DNA from 4 places in the Streptomyces sp. NBC_00683 genome. Region 1 is predicted to be linked to each of the others. Evidence: riboswitches for the same ligand, from Rfam matches in the RefSeq annotation. Region 1 holds a riboswitch; each other region holds the start of a gene.
The links. A riboswitch is a leader RNA that binds a small molecule or an ion and turns the genes downstream of it on or off. The one in region 1 is predicted to bind cyclic di-AMP.
Positions count from the first base shown of each region.

Region 2: it holds a riboswitch for cyclic di-AMP, as region 1 does, so the genes downstream of both, OG257_RS15355 (C40 family peptidase) here and OG257_RS09790 (transglycosylase SLT domain-containing protein) in region 1, are expected to answer to the same signal.
Region 3: it holds a riboswitch for cyclic di-AMP, as region 1 does, so the genes downstream of both, OG257_RS22975 (transglycosylase family protein) here and OG257_RS09790 (transglycosylase SLT domain-containing protein) in region 1, are expected to answer to the same signal.
Region 4: it holds a riboswitch for cyclic di-AMP, as region 1 does, so the genes downstream of both, OG257_RS05715 (M23 family metallopeptidase) here and OG257_RS09790 (transglycosylase SLT domain-containing protein) in region 1, are expected to answer to the same signal.

Region 1 is NZ_CP109013.1:2,230,850-2,236,095, reverse strand. It holds gene OG257_RS09805 (thioesterase II family protein) at 1-164, opposite strand, end outside; gene OG257_RS09800 (flavodoxin family protein) at 310-762, shown strand; gene OG257_RS09795 (hypothetical protein) at 848-1,084, opposite strand; cyclic di-AMP (ydaO/yuaA leader) riboswitch at 1,441-1,627, shown strand; gene OG257_RS09790 (transglycosylase SLT domain-containing protein) at 1,630-2,487, shown strand; gene OG257_RS09785 (response regulator transcription factor) at 2,585-3,220, opposite strand; gene OG257_RS09780 (sensor histidine kinase) at 3,220-4,410, opposite strand; gene OG257_RS09775 (DedA family protein) at 4,494-5,156, opposite strand.
Region 2 is NZ_CP109013.1:3,498,196-3,503,441, reverse strand. It holds gene OG257_RS15365 (C40 family peptidase) at 1-480, opposite strand, end outside; gene OG257_RS15360 (hypothetical protein) at 836-1,189, shown strand; gene OG257_RS15355 (C40 family peptidase) at 1,254-2,408, opposite strand; cyclic di-AMP (ydaO/yuaA leader) riboswitch at 2,407-2,567, opposite strand; gene pcrA (DNA helicase PcrA) at 2,825-5,246, shown strand, end outside.
Region 3 is NZ_CP109013.1:5,126,997-5,132,242, reverse strand. It holds gene OG257_RS22995 (Ppx/GppA phosphatase family protein) at 1-200, opposite strand, end outside; gene OG257_RS22990 (DUF501 domain-containing protein) at 342-872, opposite strand; gene OG257_RS22985 (FtsB family cell division protein) at 918-1,388, opposite strand; gene eno (phosphopyruvate hydratase) at 1,498-2,784, opposite strand; gene OG257_RS22975 (transglycosylase family protein) at 3,125-3,814, opposite strand; cyclic di-AMP (ydaO/yuaA leader) riboswitch at 3,815-3,985, opposite strand; gene OG257_RS22970 (transglycosylase family protein) at 4,276-5,238, opposite strand.
Region 4 is NZ_CP109013.1:1,279,609-1,284,854, forward strand. It holds gene OG257_RS05705 (STM4011 family radical SAM protein) at 1-731, shown strand, start outside; gene OG257_RS05710 (SGNH/GDSL hydrolase family protein) at 803-1,630, opposite strand; gene OG257_RS05715 (M23 family metallopeptidase) at 1,797-2,735, opposite strand; cyclic di-AMP (ydaO/yuaA leader) riboswitch at 2,740-2,898, opposite strand; gene OG257_RS05720 (tyrosine-protein phosphatase) at 3,319-4,131, shown strand; gene OG257_RS05725 (DUF6126 family protein) at 4,141-4,314, opposite strand; gene OG257_RS05730 (helix-turn-helix domain-containing protein) at 4,384-5,064, opposite strand; gene OG257_RS05735 (aspartate aminotransferase family protein) at 5,124-5,246, opposite strand, start outside.

The DNA of each region.
Region 1 (5,246 bases):
ATGGCCAGTGTGTCGATCCCGGGTGCGAGGGCGTGGGCCAGGAGACGGAAGTATCCCGCCGATCCTCCCGCGTGCGGAAAGCAGACGAGTTGTGCCGTGCTCTGCGCGGTGGGCGCGAAGCGCCGTATCCAGGAATCGTCGTCATGTGCGTGCTGCTGAGACATGAGTTCACCAAGTCGGGGGGAGCTTGCTGGCGGTGGCAGAACAGGATAAGTGTTCATGACCTGCCGCACGGGACAATGCGTCCCCGCGCCCGCCGGTGCGTGCCTCGCTTGCGGTCGGCGGATCGGGGCGGCAGGGTTCCTTGGTGTGGCCACTCTGCTGATCGTGCATCACACACCCTCGCCGAACTGCCAGGCGCTGTTCGAAGCCGTCGTCTCCGGTGCGACGACGGAGGAGATCGAAGGGGTCAGGGTCGAACGGCGCGCGGCGCTCTCCGCCACCGCCTCCGACGTGCTCGCCGCCGATGGCTACCTTCTCGGGACCCCGGCGAACCTCGGCTACATGTCCGGCGCCCTCAAGCACTTCTTCGACCAGGTCTACTACCCGTGCCTGGACGCGACGCGCGGCCGGCCCTTCGGCTACTACGTGCACGGCGGCAACGACGTCACCGGCGCCGTGCGGGCCATGGAGTCGATCACGACCGGCCTGGGCTGGCGCCGTACGGCCGACGCCGTGACGGTGACGGGCGAGCCGGGCAAGGCCGACATCGAGGCGTGCTGGGAACTGGGAGCGACGGTCGCCGCCGGGCTGATGGGCTGAGGCGGCGCGCCCTCCCGGGCGCTGCTCGGCCCGGCACTGCGAGCCGCGGGTCACGCAGTGCCGGGCAGGACGAACCGTCCGCTGCTCAGTGCGGCCGCCAAGTGAGCTTGCCGCCGCCCACCCATCGCACCGTGGCGGGGTCGTCGAGGTCATGGACGGTGATTCCGGCCGCATTGGCGATGACGAGCACGTCCGTCATCGCCGTCGCCCTGCCGACGATCTCTCCGTCGATCTCCACGAGGCGGAAGGGCGGATCTCCCGGCTGAACGGCCAGGACGGTGATCGGCGGGTTCGAGGGGCTGGGGCTCGCGCTTTCGGTCATGCGTGGATCGGTTCCACGTGGACGTCCGCGGTATGCCCAGGTGCGGCTTCAATGGGCTGTATGCCGGATTTGGTCGTTTTTCGGTATTGATCCCGCAATTCATAAGGCCCCATATCGTGCGGCCCGTGATCTTTCGGCACAGCGCAAATCGCCCTTATCGGACTCCGTGACCAGCGTCACCTGTCGTGCCGACGACGTCGTGGGCCGTCGGCCGGTCCCCTTGTGCGCCAAGAAAGTTGGCTTCGCCGTGTGGGGTCGATTACACGAATTTCCATCATTCGATCTTGCGAATGAATTGTGATCACCAATTCGGGGCTTGTTCCTTTCGCTATTTCTCGCCTACGGTCACCCTCACTCCGGATGGAACGCCGAATCCTGCCGCCGTCCGGTAACCCGACCACTCACGTACGGCAGGAGCGGGGGACCCAGGTAAGCGCCGATCCGGTATCCGGAGCGGCTCGGGGTGAAGTCGCATTCGCGTGCGACCGGGCATCTCCAGCCCGAACCCGACAGCTCACTTCGCAGGCGACGGAGAGGAATTCACCATGCCCGCAAAGGGTAAGCACCGTCGTTCCAGGACCAGTTCGCTGACGCGCGGCATCATCGCCGTGAGCACGGGCGGAGCCGCTCTGGCCCTCCCCGTGATCGGTGCGACCGGCGCCTTCGCGGCACCGGCCCAGCCGGTCGCCATCGAAAAGGCGTCGACGTCGACTGCCGTTTCCGTAAAGGGAATTACGGCCAAGAAGTCCGCGCCCGTCACCTATTCCGTGATCTTGGGCGACTCTCTCGCCAAGATCGCACGGGGACATTCCGTGAGCGGTGGCTGGCAGGAGCTGTACAAGGACAATCGCGCGGCTGTCGGCGACAACCCCGATCTGATTCGCCCCGGTCTGAAGCTGACCATCGGCGCCAAGGCCGAGAACAAGGCCGCGAAGGCCGGCAAGGCCGAATCCAAGGCCTCCGGCGCTGCGGACCGCGCCGAGAAGAGCGCCGACCGCGCCGACCGTTCGGAGCGCACGAGCACGAAGCTCGCCGCCCAGGGCGCGCCCGCCGCCGCTCCCGCGGCCCAGCCGGCCACGTACACGAACGACCTCGACGGCTGGATCAAGGAGTCGCTGGCGGTCATGGCCGAGCACGGCATCCCCGGCAGCTACGACGGCATCCACCGCAACATCATGCGTGAGTCCTCGGGCAACCCGCTCGCCATCAACAACTGGGACTCGAACGCCGCCGCAGGCATCCCGTCCAAGGGTCTCCTGCAGGTCATCGACCCGACCTTCGAGGCCTACCACGTGCCCGGTACGTCCTCGGACAGCTACGACCCGGTCGCCAACATCACCGCCGCGTGCAACTACGCCGCAGACCGGTACGGCTCGATCGACAACGTCTTCGGAGCCTACTGACACACGGCCGTGTGACGGCTGAGAACGACCGACGGGTGGTGCGGGTTCGGACGAACCCGCACCACCCGTCTGTGTGTCCCGCCCTCCCGCGCCGGTCCTACGACTTCAGGTAGTGCAGCACCGCGAGGACCCGGCGGCTGTACTCCGTGGTGCTCGGCAGCTCCAGCTTGTCGAAGACGGAGCCGAGGTGCTTCTCGACCGAACTCAGCGACAGGTGCAGCCGCTGTGCGATGGCGGCGTTGGTGCGACCCTGCGCCAGCTCCTGCAGGACCGTGCGTTCCCGGGGAGTCAGCCCGGCCAGCGGATCGCTGTGGGTACTGCGGAGCACCAGCTGCCGTACGACCTCGGGGTCGAGCACCACACCCCCCGCCCGGATCCGCTCCAGCGCGTCGAGGAACTCGTCGACCTGCGCGACCCGGTCCTTGAGCAGGTACCCCACCCGCTCGGCGCCCCCTGACAGCAACCGGGCCGCATAGGTGCGCTCGACATGCTGGGACAGCACCAGCACACCGACCGCCGGCCACCGCTCGCGGATGTCCAGGGCGGCCCGCAGCCCCTCGTCGGTATGGGTGGGAGGCATCCGGATGTCGACGACGACGAGGTCCGGTGTCCGCGCCTCGGCCTCCCGGACCAGGGATGTTCCGTCTCCCACCGCGGCGAGGACGTCGTGCCCCTCCTCCGCCAGCAGTCGGACGAGGCCCTCCCGGAGCAGCGTCGAGTCCTCGGCGAGCATTACGCGCACAGCAGCTCCGCGGTGATGGTGGTCGGTCCCTTCGGGGGGCTTTCGATGTGCAGCAGGCCGTCGAGCGCGTCGACCCGGCTCCGTAGCCCGGTCAGCCCGCTGCCCGCAGGATCCGCACCACCGATGCCGTTGTCCCGGACCCGCACCGACACCCGGTTCCCGTCGCCCCGGACGGTGACGGAGATGTGTGTGGCACCGGAGTGCTTGGCCGCGTTGGTGACGGCCTCCGAGACCACGAAGTACGCGGCTGTCTCCACCGGCCTGGGCAGCGGCACCGCGAGAGCGAACTCCATGCGCAGCGGAATCACGCACCGCTCGGCCACGCCGCCGAGCGCCTCCTCGAGACCCAGGCTGTCCAGCGCCGACGGATAGACGCGCCAGGCCACCTCCCGTAGCTCCGTGAGGACGTCCCTCGACTCCTTGTGCGCCTGGCGCAGCAGCGCTTCGGCCTGTTCCGGCGTCCGGTTGCGGCGGGCGCGGCCCAGGAGCATCGCCAGGGCGACGAGCCGCTGCTGGACGCCGTCGTGCAGATCGCGTTCGATGCGCCGGCGCTCCGTGTCGACCGCTTCGAGGACCCCGGCACGACTGGCGGCGAGTTCGTCGATCCGCTGTTCCAGCAACTCCCGTGCGGAGGGGCCGAAGTGCTCACGGGCCAGCCGGGCGTCGAGGGCGCCCAGGGAGACGAGCCCCTGCAGGTCGAGGAAGAGCAGGACACCGCCGAGGGCGGCCTGGGGCAGCAACTCCTGCCAGCTCGTGGTCGACCGGACCACCCCGGCGGCCAGGAGTCCGGCCAGTACGGCCCCGAACACGAGCAGCCCGGTCACGAAGGCGAACAGGACGCCGGTCCAGGTGCGCGCGGCCACGTAACGCAGGACGGCCCGCCCGGACGCACGGTGTACGGGGAACACGTCACCGAAGAAGACACCGCGCCGCCACCGCTCCAGCTCCGCGAGCCTGCGGGCCCCACCGGCCAGCAGGGCGAGCGCGCGGCCGTGGGTACGGGGCCACAGGAGGAACGGTCCCAGCGCCGCGCCCGGAACCGCGAAGTACAGCAGGCCCAGGAGCGCGGTGCAGCAGCCGAGCAGAGCGCCGGCGGCCCGGCGGGGGAGCGGGAACGGCTGTGCCGCGGGGACGGTCCCGGCGCCCCCGGAGTCCCGGAGCGGGCGTGCCGCGTCGTCCATGACGTCCTCCTGCAGGGATACCGGGACAGGCGCGGGCCACACGATACCGGCGGACCGTGATCGTCCCGCGGACGGCCGGGAGCTCACGGGGTACGGCGGTGCTGCCCCCGGTCGCGGGAGCGCAGCCGCACTCCGACGTACCCGGCGACGGCCACCAGGGCGAGTACGACGACGGCCTTGGACAGCACTCCGACGTAGGCCTCCACGGTGTCCCACCCGTCGCCGAGCCAGTAACCGGCCATCACCAGGACCGAGTTCCACATCAGGCTCCCCAGGGCCGTCAGGACGACGAAGAGAGCGAACGGCATGCGCTCCACGCCGGCCGGTACGGAGACGAGGCTCCGGAACACCGGCACCATGCGGCCGAGCAGAACCGCCTTGGTGCCGTGCCGGGCGAACCACTGCTCCGTACGCTCCAGATCGGCGGGCTGGACCAGCGGCAGCCTCGCCCAGACCGCGTGGACGCGGTCGCGGCCGAAGAGCATCCCGACTCCGTACAGGACCACCGCGCCCACGACCGAACCGAGCGTCGTCCAGAACAGCGCGGACGTCAGGCTGATGACGCCCTGCCCGGCCGCGAATCCGGTCAGCGGGAGGATGACCTCGCTCGGCAGCGGCGGGAAGAGGTTCTCCAGGGCGACGGCGAGGCCCGCCCCGGGAGCACCCAGGGCGTCCACGAGACCGGCCGCCCAGCCGGCGATGCCGTCCGCGGGTTCCTGGGGAAGGGCAAGCGGTGCGTGATCCATGAGCGGTCTCCTGGCCGGGGCACGAGACGCGCGGGGTCCGCCACGCCTCTCCAGGAACGCTAGGGAGCGCGGCGCTTCACCGGTACGAGG
Region 2 (5,246 bases), 1.3 Mb from region 1:
GAGCTGCCTGCGGACTCCGTTGACCGCGCCGGCCTGCCGGTCCCCGGCCCGGTCCAGGTAGGAGGCGCGCTCCAGGTACTGGTCGGGGTCGGAGGAGAGGGCCAGCTGGACGGCGGGGTCGAGGCCGCCGCTGCGGTACTGCGCGGCGGCGAACGAGCCGAGGGCGTTGCGCGCGGTGTTGAGGCGCTCCGTCCTGCGGGCGGCCTCGTCGCGCAGGGCGTCCAGGGACTCGGCGGTGGCGGTCGCCTTCTCCTTCGCGCCGTTGTACTTCTCGGTGGCGACCTCGGCGTCGTGGTACAGCCGGTCGACCTTGGACTTCACCTGGGCCGGGGTGAGCTGGGGCTCGGCCTGGGCGGCGCCCTCGAAGGCGGTCGCGGTAGCCGCCCCGGCGAGGGCCAGGGTGGCTGCGGTGCGGGCAGCAGGCCCGGTGAACGGACGCTGCTTGGGCTTGCGGTGAGCGGCTTTGCGTGGGACGGCCACGGGGGCGCGGGTCCTTCCGTTCGACTGCCCGTCGGGGGGTATCCGGCGGGCCCGCCGGATACCGGTGCCGGGCCACCACAGGGGGAGTGGCCCGCCACCGGAACCCGGCGGGGTGACCGGGGTGCCGCCCGGTACGGGGACGGCGGTGAAGAATCGGTCACCTGGGAGGGACGCTAAACCCGAGGCACGAGGAAGAGTCGTAATGACAGCTATTGCCCCAATGTGACGTTTCGATCAACGCAAATGACCGGAAAAACCAGCTGTTGTCGGGCAATTCGCACGGGTCGAGAGCGAACTCATAAGGAATTAGTACCTAGCTGAAGACTGGTGATATGGCCGCCGCTACGCTGCGGCCATGGACGTACTCATCAATGTCTTCGTCGCCCTGCACATCATCGGAATCGCCTCCCTGCTGGGTGGGTTCCTCACTCAGATGACGGCCATGGGGAAGGGTGCCGCGCGGTTCGGACCCGCCATGCTGCACGGTGCGCTGATGATGCTCGTCACGGGTTTCGCCCTGGTCGGGTTCAACCAGCTCGACGACCAGCCGGTGAACAACATCAAGATCGGCATCAAGCTGCTGCTCCTGGTCGTGATCCTGGCGCTCGTCTATGTGAAGCGCGACGAGGAGAAGGTCGACAAGGGCGTCTTCATGGCGGTCGGCGGGCTGACGGTCGCCAACATCTTCATCGCCACACTCTGGACCTGACCGGGCAGCCCTACGGGCCCGGTGCGTGCCGGGCCCGTAGGCAGTTCCGTCCGTGCGCTCCGTGCTACGCCGGGCGCACGCTGCCGTAGATCGGCATGTAGTAGATCGACTCCTCGCGGACGTTCGCGCCCGGCTTCGGCGCGTGGATCATCATCCCGTCGCCCTTGTAGATGCCGACGTGGCTGATGTCGTCGTAGAAGAAGACCAGGTCACCGGGCTTCAGATCGGCGGTGGCCACCCGGGTGCCCACCTCGACCTGGTCCCAGGTGGTGCGGGGCAGGTCGACGCCCGCCGCCTTCCACGCGGCCTGCGTCAGCCCGGAGCAGTCGTACGAGGACGGGCCCGTCGCCCCCCAGACGTACGGCTTGCCGATCTGGTCCCGTGCGAAGGCCAGGACCTTGTCCGCCTTCGACGCGTAGCTGCTGTCGGAGCCCGTGCCGGTGCCGGTTCCGGTGCCCGCCTCCTCCTTCGAGGCCTCGTCCGCCGCCCGGTCCGCCTCCGCCTTCGCGGCGGCGGCCTGCTGGCGCGCGAGCTCCTCCGCCTTGCGCCTGGCCTCCGCCTCCTTCTTGCGCTCCAGCTCCGCGAGCCGTGCCTTCTCCTCGGCGGTCAGCTCCGACAGCAGGGTGCGCGCCTCGGCCAGCTTGTTCTGCACCTGCTGCTTGCTGGTGCGCAGCGTGGTCTGCGACTCGGTGAGCGTCTGCAGGCTCTTCGTCGCCTCGACCCGCTTGGTCGCCGCCTCGCTCTGCTGCGTACGGAAGTCGGCGACCGCCTTCTGCTGCTGGCTGGTCATCCGGGCCATCAGCTGGTCCTGGTCGAAGTACGACTGCGGGTCGTCCGCGAGGAAGAACGTGGCCGTGGGGGCTATCGCTCCGCTGCGGTACTGCGCGGCCGCGTAGTTGCCCAGTTCCCGGCGCGTCTCGTTCAGCTTGTCGGCACGCTTGGCCGCGGCCTCGAGGAGCGCGTCGACCTTGGAGCGCTGCTGGGTGGAGGCCGCCTTCGCCTTGTTGTACTGCTGGGTCGCCGTTCCCGCCTGGCGGTAGAGGTCGTCTACCTTCTTCTGCACTTCCTCGATGCTGGGCTTGGGCTCCGCAGGGGCGGCCGTCGCGCTCTGCGTGGAGAGCAGGGTGACGGACGCGAGCGCCGCCGTCGTGAGACCGACGGCGGGGGAGCTGGTGCGCACACGGGTGCGCGGTTTGCGATGCGACGCCAAGGCCGGCATCTCCTTCCGTGGACCGCCTACCGGGTTAGCTGTCGGGTTCGGGCGGAACGGAAGGCTGCCCTACGGTCCAGCGGGACGGACCGATTCACCCCGGTGCTGCGTGTGGGTCCCCGGTTCCGGACTCCCGTGCGGGAGCGACGGATTCAGCGAGGGTGCCCGCGCGGCGTGGTTCGCCTCAAGGGGGTAACGGTCACCCGTCGGAGCACGCTAGCCAACCCGTGGTGCCCCTGTGAAGGTTGATGGCCGATATGCCCGATACATTTCCGTGACCTTTCTGGATTGACCGGTCCTATTGCGGGAAGTGCCTCCGAATCCCTACGCACTGTGGGCGATCCGTCTCGGTGCGCGCACGGATCTGGCCCTCGTGCGGAATGCGGCCCCGGGGTGTCGGTGCGGCCGCCTAGACTCGTCAGGCGATGAGCAGCCTCTTTGACGACAGTTTCCTGACCGGCCTCCAGCAAGCGGACGAGGGCCCCCCGCCACCCCCCGAGGACCACGCACCCGAAGCGGTGCCGGAGGACCTCTTCGGGGGCGTCTTCGACGGTCCCCCACCGCCGCGCGAGGCCTACTACCGCGACGGCGCCCCGCGCCCCGTCGTCGACTCCGCCGCGCTGCTCGACGGGCTGAACACCGAGCAGCGCGCCGCCGTCGTGCACGCGGGCTCCCCGCTGCTCATCGTCGCCGGGGCGGGCTCGGGCAAGACCCGGGTGCTGACGCACCGGATCGCCCACCTGCTGGCCGAGCGCGGGGTGCACCCGGGGCAGATCCTCGCGATCACCTTCACCAACAAGGCCGCGGGCGAGATGAAGGAGCGCGTCGAGCAGCTCGTCGGACCGCGCGCCAACGCCATGTGGGTCATGACCTTCCACAGCGCGTGCGTGCGGATCCTGCGCCGCGAGTCGAAGCGCCTCGGCTTCACCTCGTCGTTCTCGATCTACGACGCCGCCGACTCCAAGCGGCTGATGGCGCTGGTCTGCCGCGACCTGGACCTCGACCCGAAGCGCTATCCGCCGAAGTCGTTCACGGCGAAGGTCTCGAACCTGAAGAACGAACTGATCGACGAGGAGACCTTCGCGGGTCAGGCCGCTGACGGCTTCGAGAAGACGCTGGCGCAGGCCTACGCGCTCTACCAGGCGCGGCTGCGCGAGGCCAACGCGCTGGACTTCGACGACATCATCATGACGACGGTGCACCTGCTCCAGGCGTTCCCCGATGTCGCCGAGCACTACCGCCGCCGCTTCCGGCACGTGATGGTCGACGAGTACCAGGACACCAACCACGCGCAGTACACCCTCGTACGCGAGCTGGTGGGCCCGGCGGGCGAGGCCGACGCCCCGGGCGAGCTGTGCGTCGTCGGTGACGCGGACCAGTCGATCTACGCCTTCCGCGGCGCGACCATCCGCAACATCCTCCAGTTCGAGGAGGACTACCCGGACGCGAAGACGATCATGCTGGAGCAGAACTACCGCTCCACGCAGACGATCCTGTCCGCGGCCAACGCCGTCATCGAGCGCAACGAGAGCCGCCGCCCCAAGAACCTCTGGACGAACGCGGGCGCCGGCACCCGGATCACCGGCTACGTCGCCGACACCGAGCACGACGAGGCGCAGTTCGTCGCCGACGAGATCGACCGGCTGACGGACGCCGGGGACGCGAAGGCGGGCGACGTCGCCGTCTTCTACCGTACGAACGCCCAGTCCCGTGTCTTCGAAGAGATCTTCATCCGCGTCGGGCTGCCCTACAAGGTCGTCGGCGGAGTGCGCTTCTACGAGCGCAAGGAGGTCAGGGACGTCCTGGCCTACCTCCGGGTCCTCTCCAACCCCGAGGACACCGTCCCGCTGCGCCGCATCCTCAACGTGCCGAAGCGGGGCATCGGCGACCGTGCCGAGGCGATGATCGACGCCCTGTCGATGCGCGAGAAGATCTCCTTCCCGCAGGCACTGCGCCGCGTCGACGAGGCGTACGGCATGGCGGCCCGCTCGTCCAACGCGGTGAAGCGGTTCAACACGCTGATGGAGGAGCTCCGCACGATCGTGGAGTCCGGCGCCGGACCGGCGGTCGTGCTGGAGGCCGTCATGGAGCGGACCGGCTATCTCGCCGAACTCCAGGCGTCCACCGATCCGCAGGACGAGACCCGCATCGAGAACCTCCAGGAGCTCGCCGCCGTCGCCCTCGAGTTCGAGCAGGAGCGGGCGGAGGAGGAGGGCGCGGGCACCCTCGCCGAGTTCCTGGAGAAGGTCGCGCTCGTCGCCGACGCCGACCAGATCCCCGACGAGGACGAGGACGGCTCCGGTGTCGTCACCCTGATGACGCTGCACACCGCCAAGGGCCTCGAGTTCCCGGTCGTGTTCCTGACCGGCATGGAGGACGGCGTCTTCCCGCACATGCGCGCGCTGGGACAGGTGAAGGAGCTCGAGGAGGAGCGCCGGCTCGCCTATGTGGGCATCACGCGTGCCCGTGAGCGGCTGTACCTGACCCGGGCCGCGATGCGCAGTGCGTGGGGTCAGCCCTCGTACAACCCGCCGTCGCGGTTCCTGGAGGAGATCCCGGACCAGCACCTGGACTGGAAGCGCAAGGGGCCGATGGCGGCTCCGGCGGGACCGACGTCGGGGATCACGTCGTCGCTGTCCTCGTCGCGCTCCAAGTCGGGGCCCTCGGGCTTCGCGACCCGGCGCACCTCGGACAAGCCGGTGGTCACCCTGGTGGTCGGGGACCGCGTCACGCACGACCAGTTCGGACTGGGCACGGTGACGGCGGTCGAGGGGTTCGGCGACCAGGCGAAGGCGACGGTCGACTTCGGGGACGAGCGGCCGAAGAAGCTCCTCCTGCGGTACGCGC
Region 3 (5,246 bases), 2.9 Mb from region 1:
GCGGCGTACTCGCGGCAGGCGGCGAACGTGCGCTCCAGGGCTTCCGGAGCCAGCCGGCCGGTGCGATCGACGCCCTGGCCGAGCCGCACGATCTGCATCCGGCGGTCGAGCTCGGTGAAGCTTCCGGACGCGGGGTCCGCGTCGGCGACGAGCAGGCGGATGGAGTTGGTACCGCAGTCGATGGCGGCAACGCGGGTCATGGGAGCTCCTGTGGTGGTGGTTACGGGGGCTCCGCCCCCGGACCCGCTCCTCCAGCGCGGGAGGGCTCGGCACGTACGTCCGAGCCCCTCCTGCCTCTCGAGGGCCGGGGTTGCGGGGCCGAAGCCCCGGGGTGCGGGAGGTCAGGCCCCTTCGTCGCCGCACGGCGACACGCACGGACCCTTCGCCCACCACTGCGGCAGCATCGCGATGGCCTCGTCGCCCAGCGGGTTGACGCCGGGCCCGGCCGCCAGCGAGTGACCGACCAGCACGTGCAGGCACTTCACCCGGTCCGGCATGCCGCCGGCACTGGGGAAGCCCTCCAGGACCTCGATGGCATCACGACGCGCGATGTAGTCCTCGTGCGCGGCACGGTACGCGGCGGCCAGCTCCGGGTCCGTCGTGAGGCGCTCGGTCATCTCCTTCATGACCCCGTTGGCCTCCAGCGTGCCGATCGCGGACGCGGCACGCGGACAGGTCAGGTAGAACGTCGTCGGGAACGGCGTGCCGTCCTCCAGACGGGGCTGCGTCTCGACCACGTCCGGGTTGCCGCACGGGCAGCGGTGCGCGATGGCGCGCAGCCCGCGCGGCGGCCGGCCGAGCTGCTGCTCGAACGCGGCGATGTCCGCCTCGGTGGGCGCGGTGGATTCGGTCTGCGGAGGGGGCGTGTCCATGCCTGCCTTGAATGTCATCGGTCGGTCTGTGTGTACGGGACGGGGTCAGCCGCGGTCTGCGCTGTCGACGCCGTCCCAGAGGTTCGAGTGCCAGGGCCTGCCCGTCGCACCCGGTTCACCGCGGCGCACCTCGGCCGCGTCCGGGTCGATCACCGTATAACCGGTCTCCCCGGGCGAGACGTAGTGGAGGTGCTCACGCGCAAGTCGCCGGATGTACGCGTCGTCCTTGAGCCGCGCCTTCTCGTCGCGCAGCTCCTCGGTCCGCCGGTGCGCCTCCTGCGTGAGCCTCTCCTGATCGGCGATCTCGTCGCGCTGGGAGATGTACTGCCGCATCGGGTAGGCGAGGGCGACGACCAGGGAGCAGACGATCAGAGCCAGGAACGCGGCCCTGCCGGTGAGCCGGGAGCGGCGGGCCTGGCGGCGGTTCTGGGACCGGTACACGCGGGCCGCGGTCTGCTCCCCGAGCAGCCGCAGCCTGGTCGCGGTGGAGAACCGGTCGCGGTCCTTCCCGGCCATCTCGCCTCCCCATTACGCACGTCCGTCCCCGCACACGGTACGGGACCGAGTGCGGGGACGGACGGAGGCTGGTGCCGCGAAGCGGGGCTCAGCTCCTGCTGCCGGGCGCTCAGCCCTCGAAGCGGAACCGCGGGAACGCCGAACGGCCCGCGTACACCGCGGCGTCGTCGAGGATCTCCTCGATGCGCAGCAGCTGGTTGTACTTGGCGACACGGTCCGAGCGGGCCGGGGCGCCGGTCTTGATCTGGCCGCAGTTCACGGCGACGGCGAGGTCGGCGATGGTGACGTCCTCGGTCTCACCGGAGCGGTGGGACATCATGCACTTGAAGCCGTTGCGCTGGGCCAGCTCGACGGCGTCCAGGGTCTCGGTCAGCGAACCGATCTGGTTGACCTTGACGAGCAGGGCGTTGGCCGAGCCCTCCTCGATGCCACGGGCCAGGCGCTCGGGGTTGGTGACGAACAGGTCGTCACCGACGATCTGCACCTTGCCGCCGAGCTTGTCGGTGATGACCTTCCAGCCGGCCCAGTCGTCCTCGTACAGCGGGTCCTCGATGGAGACCAGCGGGTACGCGGAGACGAGCTCCTCGTAGTACTCGGTCATCTCGGCGGCCGAGCGGGACTTGCCCTCGAACTCGTACTTGCCGTCCTTGTAGAACTCGGACGCGGCAACGTCGAGGGCGAGCGCGATGTCGCGGCCCGGAACGTAGCCGGCTTCCTTGACGGCTTCGAGGATCAGGTCCAGGGCGGCGCGGTTGGACTCGAGGTTCGGGGCGAAGCCGCCCTCGTCACCGAGACCGGTGGACAGGCCCTTGGTCTTGAGGACCTTCTTCAGCGTGTGGTAGATCTCCGCGCCCCAGCGAAGGGCCTCGGAGAAGGACTCGGCGCCGATCGGCGCGATCATGAACTCCTGGATGTCCACGTTGGAGTCGGCGTGCGAGCCGCCGTTCAGGATGTTCATCATCGGAACGGGCAGCAGGTGCGCGTTCGGGCCGCCGAGGTAGCGGAAGAGCGGCAGGTCGGACGCCTCGGACGCGGCGTGGGCCACGGCCAGCGAGACGCCGAGGATGGCGTTGGCGCCGAGGGAGCCCTTGTTCTCGGTGGCGTCGAGGTCGAACATCGCCTGGTCGATGAGGCGCTGCTCGGTGGCGTCGTAACCGACGAGCTCCGGGCCGATCTGCTCGATGACGGCGAGGACGGCCTTCTCGACACCCTTGCCGTGGTACCGGTTGGGGTCGCCGTCGCGAAGCTCAATGGCCTCGAACGCACCGGTGGAGGCGCCGGACGGAACAGCAGCACGTCCCGTGCTGCCGTCGTCGAGGCCAACCTCGACCTCGACCGTGGGGTTGCCCCGGGAGTCGAGGATTTCCCTGGCTACGACGACGTCGATGGACGGCACGAGGCATCTCCTTCTGGGATATGACGCTGGTTGTGCAGGGTCACTGTGGCCTTGCGCCACGAGCCTAACCGGCTCGGCCCCCTGCGTCGGCCGACCGCCCGTCCCCTGGGACGAAAAAGGACCCAAGGGCCTGCATTCCGGGCAAAGGTCCAGAAATCTACTGACGAGTAACCACAATAGTTGAACGATCACGCACGCGGCGCGGCCGTGCGGCGCACCGCGGACACGACCCCGGCCCGGCGCACACGGGGGTGAGTGCGCCGGGCCGGGAGGGAACGCGTGGGGTGCCGCCGGACACCCCTACGCGGCCCCGAAGCCTTCGGGGAGGAGAGACCCGGGACTACTTCAGGTGGAGCTGCTGACCCGGGAAGATCAGGTCGGCGTCCTCGACGATGTCGTCGTTGAGCTTGAACAGCTTCTGCCAGCCGCCCTTGACCTTCTTCGCCTCGGCGATCGTGCTCAGGGTGTCGCCGGCCTTCACCTTGTACTCGCCGTCACCCTTCTTGACCTTGTCCCCGGTCGGGGTCGTGACGGTCTTCGAGGCCTCGGGGGCGGTGCGCTTCTCGCTGCGCGTGGTGGGCTGCTCGGCCTTGCGCTCCGGCTGGGCGGCCTTGTCGGCGCTCGGCGCGGAGGCGTCGACACCCGGGTCCACACCGTCGTTGGCGAGGCCGCCGGCACCGGCGCACGCCCAGGCGCCCGGGCCCTGCAGGTCGAGGAGCTTCTCGGCGGCGGTGATCTGCTGAGCCTTGGAGGCCAGGTCGGCGCGGGCGGCGAACTGCGTGCCGCCGGCGGCTGCCCAGCTGGACTGCGAGAACTGCAGGCCGCCGTAGTAGCCGTTGCCGGTGTTGATGGACCAGTTGCCACCGGACTCGCACTGCGCGACGGCGTCCCACGTGGCGACGGAGGCGGCGGAGGCGCCGGTCGCACCCATCAGCGGAACGGCGACTGCGGCACCGGTGACGCCGGCCAGGGTGGCGATACGGACGGCCTTGGACGGGCGACGGTGCTTGCCCTTGCTCGAAAGCAGCATGGTTCTCCTCACCGACGCCTACGAGGTGAGCTGTCGGGTTCGGGCCTGTGAGTTGCCCGGTCGCTCGCACTGGCAAGCGACTTCACCCCCAGCCGGCCCTCACCCGTCTTCCGACGGCCGGGTCCGGCACTTACCTGGGTCCCCCGCTCCTGCCTACGGCGCTTTACGCGTCGAATCCCTTCGGCCGACGGCAGGATTCGGCGTGACGGTCGAAGGTGCCCGCGGTGCGAGCGGTTCCGACCGTAAACATAGGCAACCCCCACATTCAAAGATGGACATCACGGACAATCAGGCCTTACCCGCAACTGGCGAAGGATCGTTTTCGCAGGTCGGAGGCGTCATCGGCGAACCGGGCGGACGAGAAGCGTGAGTTGACGCAAAGAGACCCATGTCTCACTTAGACATAAGTGGACATAGGCCTCTGAACTGCCCCCGATTATGGGGTGTTTTCCCGAATTGGATCAGTTGCCCGCGGCGGCTTCCGCACCGGCCCCGGCGGTCTTTTCGTCCGCCTTGGCACCCAGGTCGAGGCCCAGGTCGAGGTTCTGCCCGGGAAGGATCAGGTCCGGGTCGGAACCCAGCTCGTCCTTGTTGGCCTCGTAGAGCGCCGTCCAGCCTCCGGGCAGCTCCTGCGCGTCCGCGATCGCCCAGAGGTTGTCGCCCGCGCGGACGGTGTAGGTGCCGTCGCCGCCCTTGCGTGCGTCGGCGTCCCCGCGCGAGGCGTGCCGGCCGGACTCGCGCCCGTCCGTCGAGCCCGTGCCGGCCTCCGGGGCCGGCGTGCCACGGTGCTTGCCGCCCGGCGCCTCCGTCGAACCGTCAGAGGTCTCGGACGCCTCCGGCGAGGGAGAGGCCGAAGGATCAGCCTTGTCCGATCCGGTCGACTTGTCGGCTTTGGCGGTTTCGCTGCCCTTGTTGTCCGTGTTCCGGTTCCCGCTCGCGTCGTCCGACGCATCGGACGAGGGGGTGGCGGACGCATCGTCGGACGGGGTCGCGGTGTCCGACGGCTCGGCGGTCGGCTCACTGCCCGGGTCGACACCCGGGAGCGTGTTGTCCAGCGCGAGCCCGGAGATCACCGCGCAGCTGGCCCACGCCGTCACCCCCTGGTCGTCGAGCACCTTCTCCGCCACGGATATCTGCTGCGAGCGGCTGGCCAGGTCGGCGCGGGGCGCGAACGCCGTACCGCCGTAGGCCGACCAGGTGTCCTGCGAGAGCTGCAGGCCGCCGTAGTAGCCGTTGCCGAGGTCGGCGCTCCACATGCCACCGCTCTCGCACTCGGCGACCCGGTCCCAGGTCGAGGCGTCGGCTGCGTGCGCGCCGGTCGCACCGAGCAGCGGAATGGCGATGGCCGACCCTGTGACGCCTGCGGCGACGACGATGGCGGGTGCCTGCCGAGGGCGACGGTGTCTGCCGTTCGCGGAGCCCATGGGATTGC
Region 4 (5,246 bases), 950 kb from region 1:
GGGGCGAGGGGCTGGTCCGGTCCTGGTACCGGCACGCTCTCGTCGAGCTGTCCCGGCTCCCGCACATCGGCCGGGTCGCCATCCAGACCAATCTCGGCGGCCGCACCGGCTGGCTGGCCGATGCCGCACGGGACAAGGTCGCCCTGTGGTGCACGTACCACCCGGGCCAGACGCCGTACGAGCGGTTCCTCGGCAGGTGCCGGGAGCTGACCGCCCTCGGGGTCCGTTACAGCGTCGGTGTCGTGGGGCTGGACGCCCATCTCGACGAGGCCCGGCGACTGCGCGAGACGCTGCCCCCTGAGGTGTACCTCTGGGTCAACGCCGCCGAGGGGCACACGTACACGGACGAGGAGGCGGACCGCTGGACGGCCCTGGACCCCCTGTTCCCGTACAGCCGGCATCCGCACCGCTCGGCCGGGATGCCCTGCCGGACGGGTGAGTCGGTCGTCTCGGTGGACGGCGACGGCACGGTGCGCCGCTGCCACTTCGTCCGCGCCGAGCTCGGCAACCTCTACGACGGCAGCTTCCGGCGCTCGTTGGGTCCGCGTGGCTGTCCGCTCGATGTGTGCGACTGCCACATCGGCTATGTGCACCTGGAGACGCTGCCGTTGTACGACGTCTTCGCGGGCGGAGTGCTGGAGCGGATACCCGCGGGCCCGGTACGGGTACCTACCGCGGACACGCTCCGTGGAGCGGTACCGCGGCGCTCGCTGCCCGTCGTCACTCGCTGAGCGAACCGAGTGCGCTGAGCGCACTGATCACAGGCGTCGGAAACGCGTGTGATCAGTGCGCTCGGAGGTGCTCAGAGCGGGAGCAGGTCGGGGCGCTTGGCCTCGACGTGGTCACCGGAGGACTCACCGCGTAGGCGCCGGCCGATCCACGGTACGAGGTACTCGCGGGCCCAGGCCATGTCGTCGCGGCGCACCTCGAGTGCCCCGCGGTGTACCTGCGGTGGCCACAGCTGGTCGGGGTCGGCCGGCACATCGAGGCCGAGGACCTGGGCGGCGCGCAAGGCGACCCGGGTGTGTCCCTCCGCCGAGAGGTGCAGCCGGTCGTTGTCCCAGGCACGCCTGTCCTGCACGGACCGGAGCGACCACAGGTCCAGGACCGGGCAGTCGTAGCGGTCGGCGATGGACCGTACATGGGCGGTGTACGTGGCGATCTTGCCCCGCAGGTGCCGGAGCACCGGAACGCCGCGGGTGTCGAAGCCGGTGGTGATCATGACGGTGCCGACCGAACGGGTCAGGTCGGCGACCGCGCGCTCGAAGCGCTCGGCCACGTCGTCCGGATCGCTACCGGGCCGGATGATGTCGTTGCCGCCCGCGCAGAAGCTCACCAGATCCGGTGCGAGTTCCTTGGCGCGGGGGACCTGCTCCTCGACTATCTGGTCGAGGAGGCGTCCGCGTACGGCGAGATTGGCGTACCGGAAGTTCCCGTGCGGGCCGTCCGCGGGGCCGGCCGCTGCATCGGGGAGGGGGAGCTGGTCCGCCAGAATGACCGCGAAGCGGTCCGCCCAGCCGACGAGCGTCCCGTCGGGGCCGGGGTCTCCGACGCCCTCGGTGAAGCTGTCGCCAATCGCTGCGTACGACCCGATGGTGCCTCGTTGTTTGTTTCTCGAATCGTCTGCCACAAGCGCATATCCTGCACCTTCGAATGTGACCTACGCGACCGTAATAAGGGGTTGACGGGTGGTGAGATAGACCACCCGGTCAGGTTTTGGTAAAGCCGGAATAAGCAGAGGGGCGGTGCGCCGCCGCGCACCGCCCCTCTTGAGCTCACCGAGCCGCCCGATTGCGTCAGATGGAGACGCCGTGCGAGCGCAGGTAGGCGATCGGGTCGACGTCCGAGCCGTAGCTCGGGCCGGTGCGGACCTCGAAGTGGAGGTGCGGGCCGGTGGAGTTGCCGGTGGACCCGGAGAGGCCGATCTGCTGGCCGCCGGTGACGGTCTGGCCGGCCGAGACGCCGAGGGACGACAGGTGGGCGTACTGGGAGTACATGCCGTCCTCGTGCTGGATGACGACCTCGTTGCCGTACGCACCGCTCCAGCCCGCGGAGACCACGGTGCCCGGGCCGATGGACCGGACGCTGGTGCCGGAGGCGGCCTGGAAGTCGGAGCCGGTGTGGTAACCGCTGGACCAGCTGGCACCGGCGACGCGGTACTGGGTGGAGACGCTGGCGTTGGCCACCGGGGTGGTGTAGCCGGAGCTGTTGCTCTCCGAAGCACCGGTGGTGTCGGCGGCGTTGGTGGCCGTCGACGCCTTCTCGGCCGGAGCGGCGGCCTTCGGGGCCGACTCCGCCTTCGAGGGGGCGGCCTTGGAGGGAGCGGCCTTGGGCGCGGACTCCGTGGTGGAGCCGGATGCCTTGACGCCGAGGGTCAGCTTCATGCCCGGGAAGATCAGGCTCGGGTTGTCGCCGACGACCTCACGGTTGTCCTTGTACAGCTTCTCCCAGCCGCCCTTGACCTTCTTCTCGGCCGCGATCTTCGCCAGATAGTCACCGGCCACCACGGAGTAGGTCTTGGATGCGCTCTGCTTCTTCGCCACGGAGGCGGCCGGCGCGTGGTGCGCCGCACTGGCCGCCGCGGGCTTGGCGGCGGGCGCGGACTGCTCCGCGGCGAAGGCGCCGGTGGCGCCGATCAGCGGAAGGGCGAGGACGGCGCCGCCGGTCCCTGCGGCGAGGACGCCGCGGGAGATCGGGCTGGCCTTCGTACGACGGTGCTTACCCTTTGCGGGCATGGGGAATTCCTCTCCGGCGCCTGCGAGGTGAGCTGTCGGGTTCGGACTGGAGATGCCCGGCCGCGCTGAGCGCGTCTTGACCCCAAGCCGTTCCGGATCACTCCGGTCGGCGGCTTACCTGGTTCCCCCGCTCCTGCCACACGTGAGTCGGTGCGGATTCCGGGCGGCGGCAGGATTAGGCGTTCCGTCCGGATTGACGGTGACCGTAAGCGAGTCAGGACGCCGGGAACAAGCCACCGGTTGCGTACCGGAATGGGCGGTTCAATTCCGCTTCCGAATTCCGGTCACACTCCGTGGATTACGGATCTTGGCTTTCCGCGCGGCGTATGGATTACCTCTCGGCAGATTCGCCACACACCGTCACGGATATGATCCCGCTCACCTGTCGCATCCCATCTCCCGTATAAGCGGGGCATGTTCTGCTAAATACACCAATACGGACATGTCATGGCCGCCACCCCCGGCCACCGCGACCGGGAAGGCACCGGAGGGCGAAACGATTGCCCGATGAATCCATGTCGTATCGTCGCGGGCGTGCCCCTGTCGGCGAGCGGCGCCGACGCCAGACACTCCAGGAGTCCTTGTGACGCAGCAGCTGCCAGAGGTTCCGTCGACAGACGCCGAGCTGACCGGTGTCCGCAACTTCCGCGACGTGGGCGGCCTGCCGACCACGGACGGCGGCAGGGTGCGCTACGGGCGCCTCTACCGCAGCGGCCACCTGGCGCACGCCACCGAGACGGACGCGGCATTCCTGGCCGGACTCGGCCTGCACACGGTCTTCGACTTCCGCAATGCCGCCGACCACAAGCTCGACGGCCTTGACGTGGAACTCCCCGGTGTCCGGAATGTCAGCATTCCTCTCTCCGACCCGGCCGACGGCGCCGAGTTCTGGCGACTGGTGCGCGACGGCGACATCCAGCAGCTGCGCTCGATCCTCGCCGACGGCAAGGGGACGGCCCGCATGATCGCGTCCTACCGGTCGATCATCACGGACCGCACCGCGGAGCACAGCAGGGTCCTGCACGCGCTGGCCGAGGACAGCGTGCCGGCGCTGATGCACTGCGCGGCGGGCAAGGACCGGGCCGGTCTGTCGATCGCGATCTCGCTGCTGGCCGTCGGCGTCGAGAAGGAGGCCGTCGAGGCCGACTACCTCAAGTCCAACGACGCCCACCGCCGCTACAAGGTGCGGCGCAGCGACACGTCGTCGGCGGGGATGTCGGACGAGGTGATGGAGCTCCTCAACCCGCTCTTCGGTGCGCACTCCGACTACCTCGCCGCCGCCTTCGCCGCGATCGAGGAGACCTGGGGCGGTACGGACCGCTACCTCAGCGAGGGGCTGAAGCTGGCGCCCGAAACCCGCGAGAGGCTGCGCGAGCGCCTCGTCGAGGAGGCGTAGCGCAGGCGGTCAGCCTTTGCCCGCCACGGTGAACAGGAGAAAGAGGAAGGCCGCGACGACGTGGCCGGCCACCAGATAGGCGACGAGCCGGATGACGACACCACGGGGCATCTTCCGCTCGTGCGTGTCCTTGTTCTCCCGCAGGCGCGGGGTGAGCGGGTCGTAGTGCTCCGAATCGGACATGGCAGTCCTCTCTTTCGGCCCTCGGGCCGAGGTGGCCGGTGTGCGGCAGGTGCGGTGGGGCGTGGGAGGTCAGCGAAGGCGCGTCCCACTGCCGAGGCACAGCTCCGCCGAGGGGCTCTGCAGCAGGGTGTGGACGAAGAGCAGCTCGGCGCCACCGCGGTCGAGTGCCGCGATCCGGTGCGGGGTGAGCGAGTCGAAGTGCGCGCTGTCCCCCGGGTCGAGGTCGTGCACGGTCTCCCCCAGGCTCAGTCGCAGCCGCCCGTCGAGGACGTACAGCCACTCCTCGCCGGGATGGACGCGTACAAGATCACCCTGTGCCCCGTGGGGAACCAGGACACGCAACGCCTGCATCGCCCGGCCTGAGCCACCGGCCTGCTGGTACACCCAGCCGTCGGCCTCGGCGCCACCGGAGGCACTGCCGGAAGCGCCACCCGAGGCACCACCCGGTGTCCCGCCGAATGCGCCGACCGGAGCGCCCGCGAACGGGCCGCCGCGGATGATCGCGTCACGCTCGGGCGGCATCTCTCCGAGCAGCTCGGAAACCGTCGTACCGTAGATGCGGGCGAGCCCGAGCAGCATCGGCAGCGAGGGCTGTCTGCGGCCCGTCTCGAGCCGGGAGAGGTGGGCCGGGGAGAGATCGGCCCGCCGAGCGGCGGCCTCCAGGGTCAGACCCCGGTCGCGGCGCAGTTCACGCAGGCGCGGCGCGACTCCGGGCAGTTCGTCGGCCGCCCCTCCGTCAGGAGGATTCATGACTCCATTGGGCCAGGAACTTTCCTCGGAGGCAACTTTCTTGCCTCCGAGGCAAAGAGTCAGCGGTTGGCGACGGCCTGCTTGACCAGCGTCCTGCCGAAGTCCCACATCAGCCCGCCACCGCTGTGAGCGTCGTCCATGACGGCCGTGAAGGCGGACACGAAGCGGTCCACCTCGGGCTC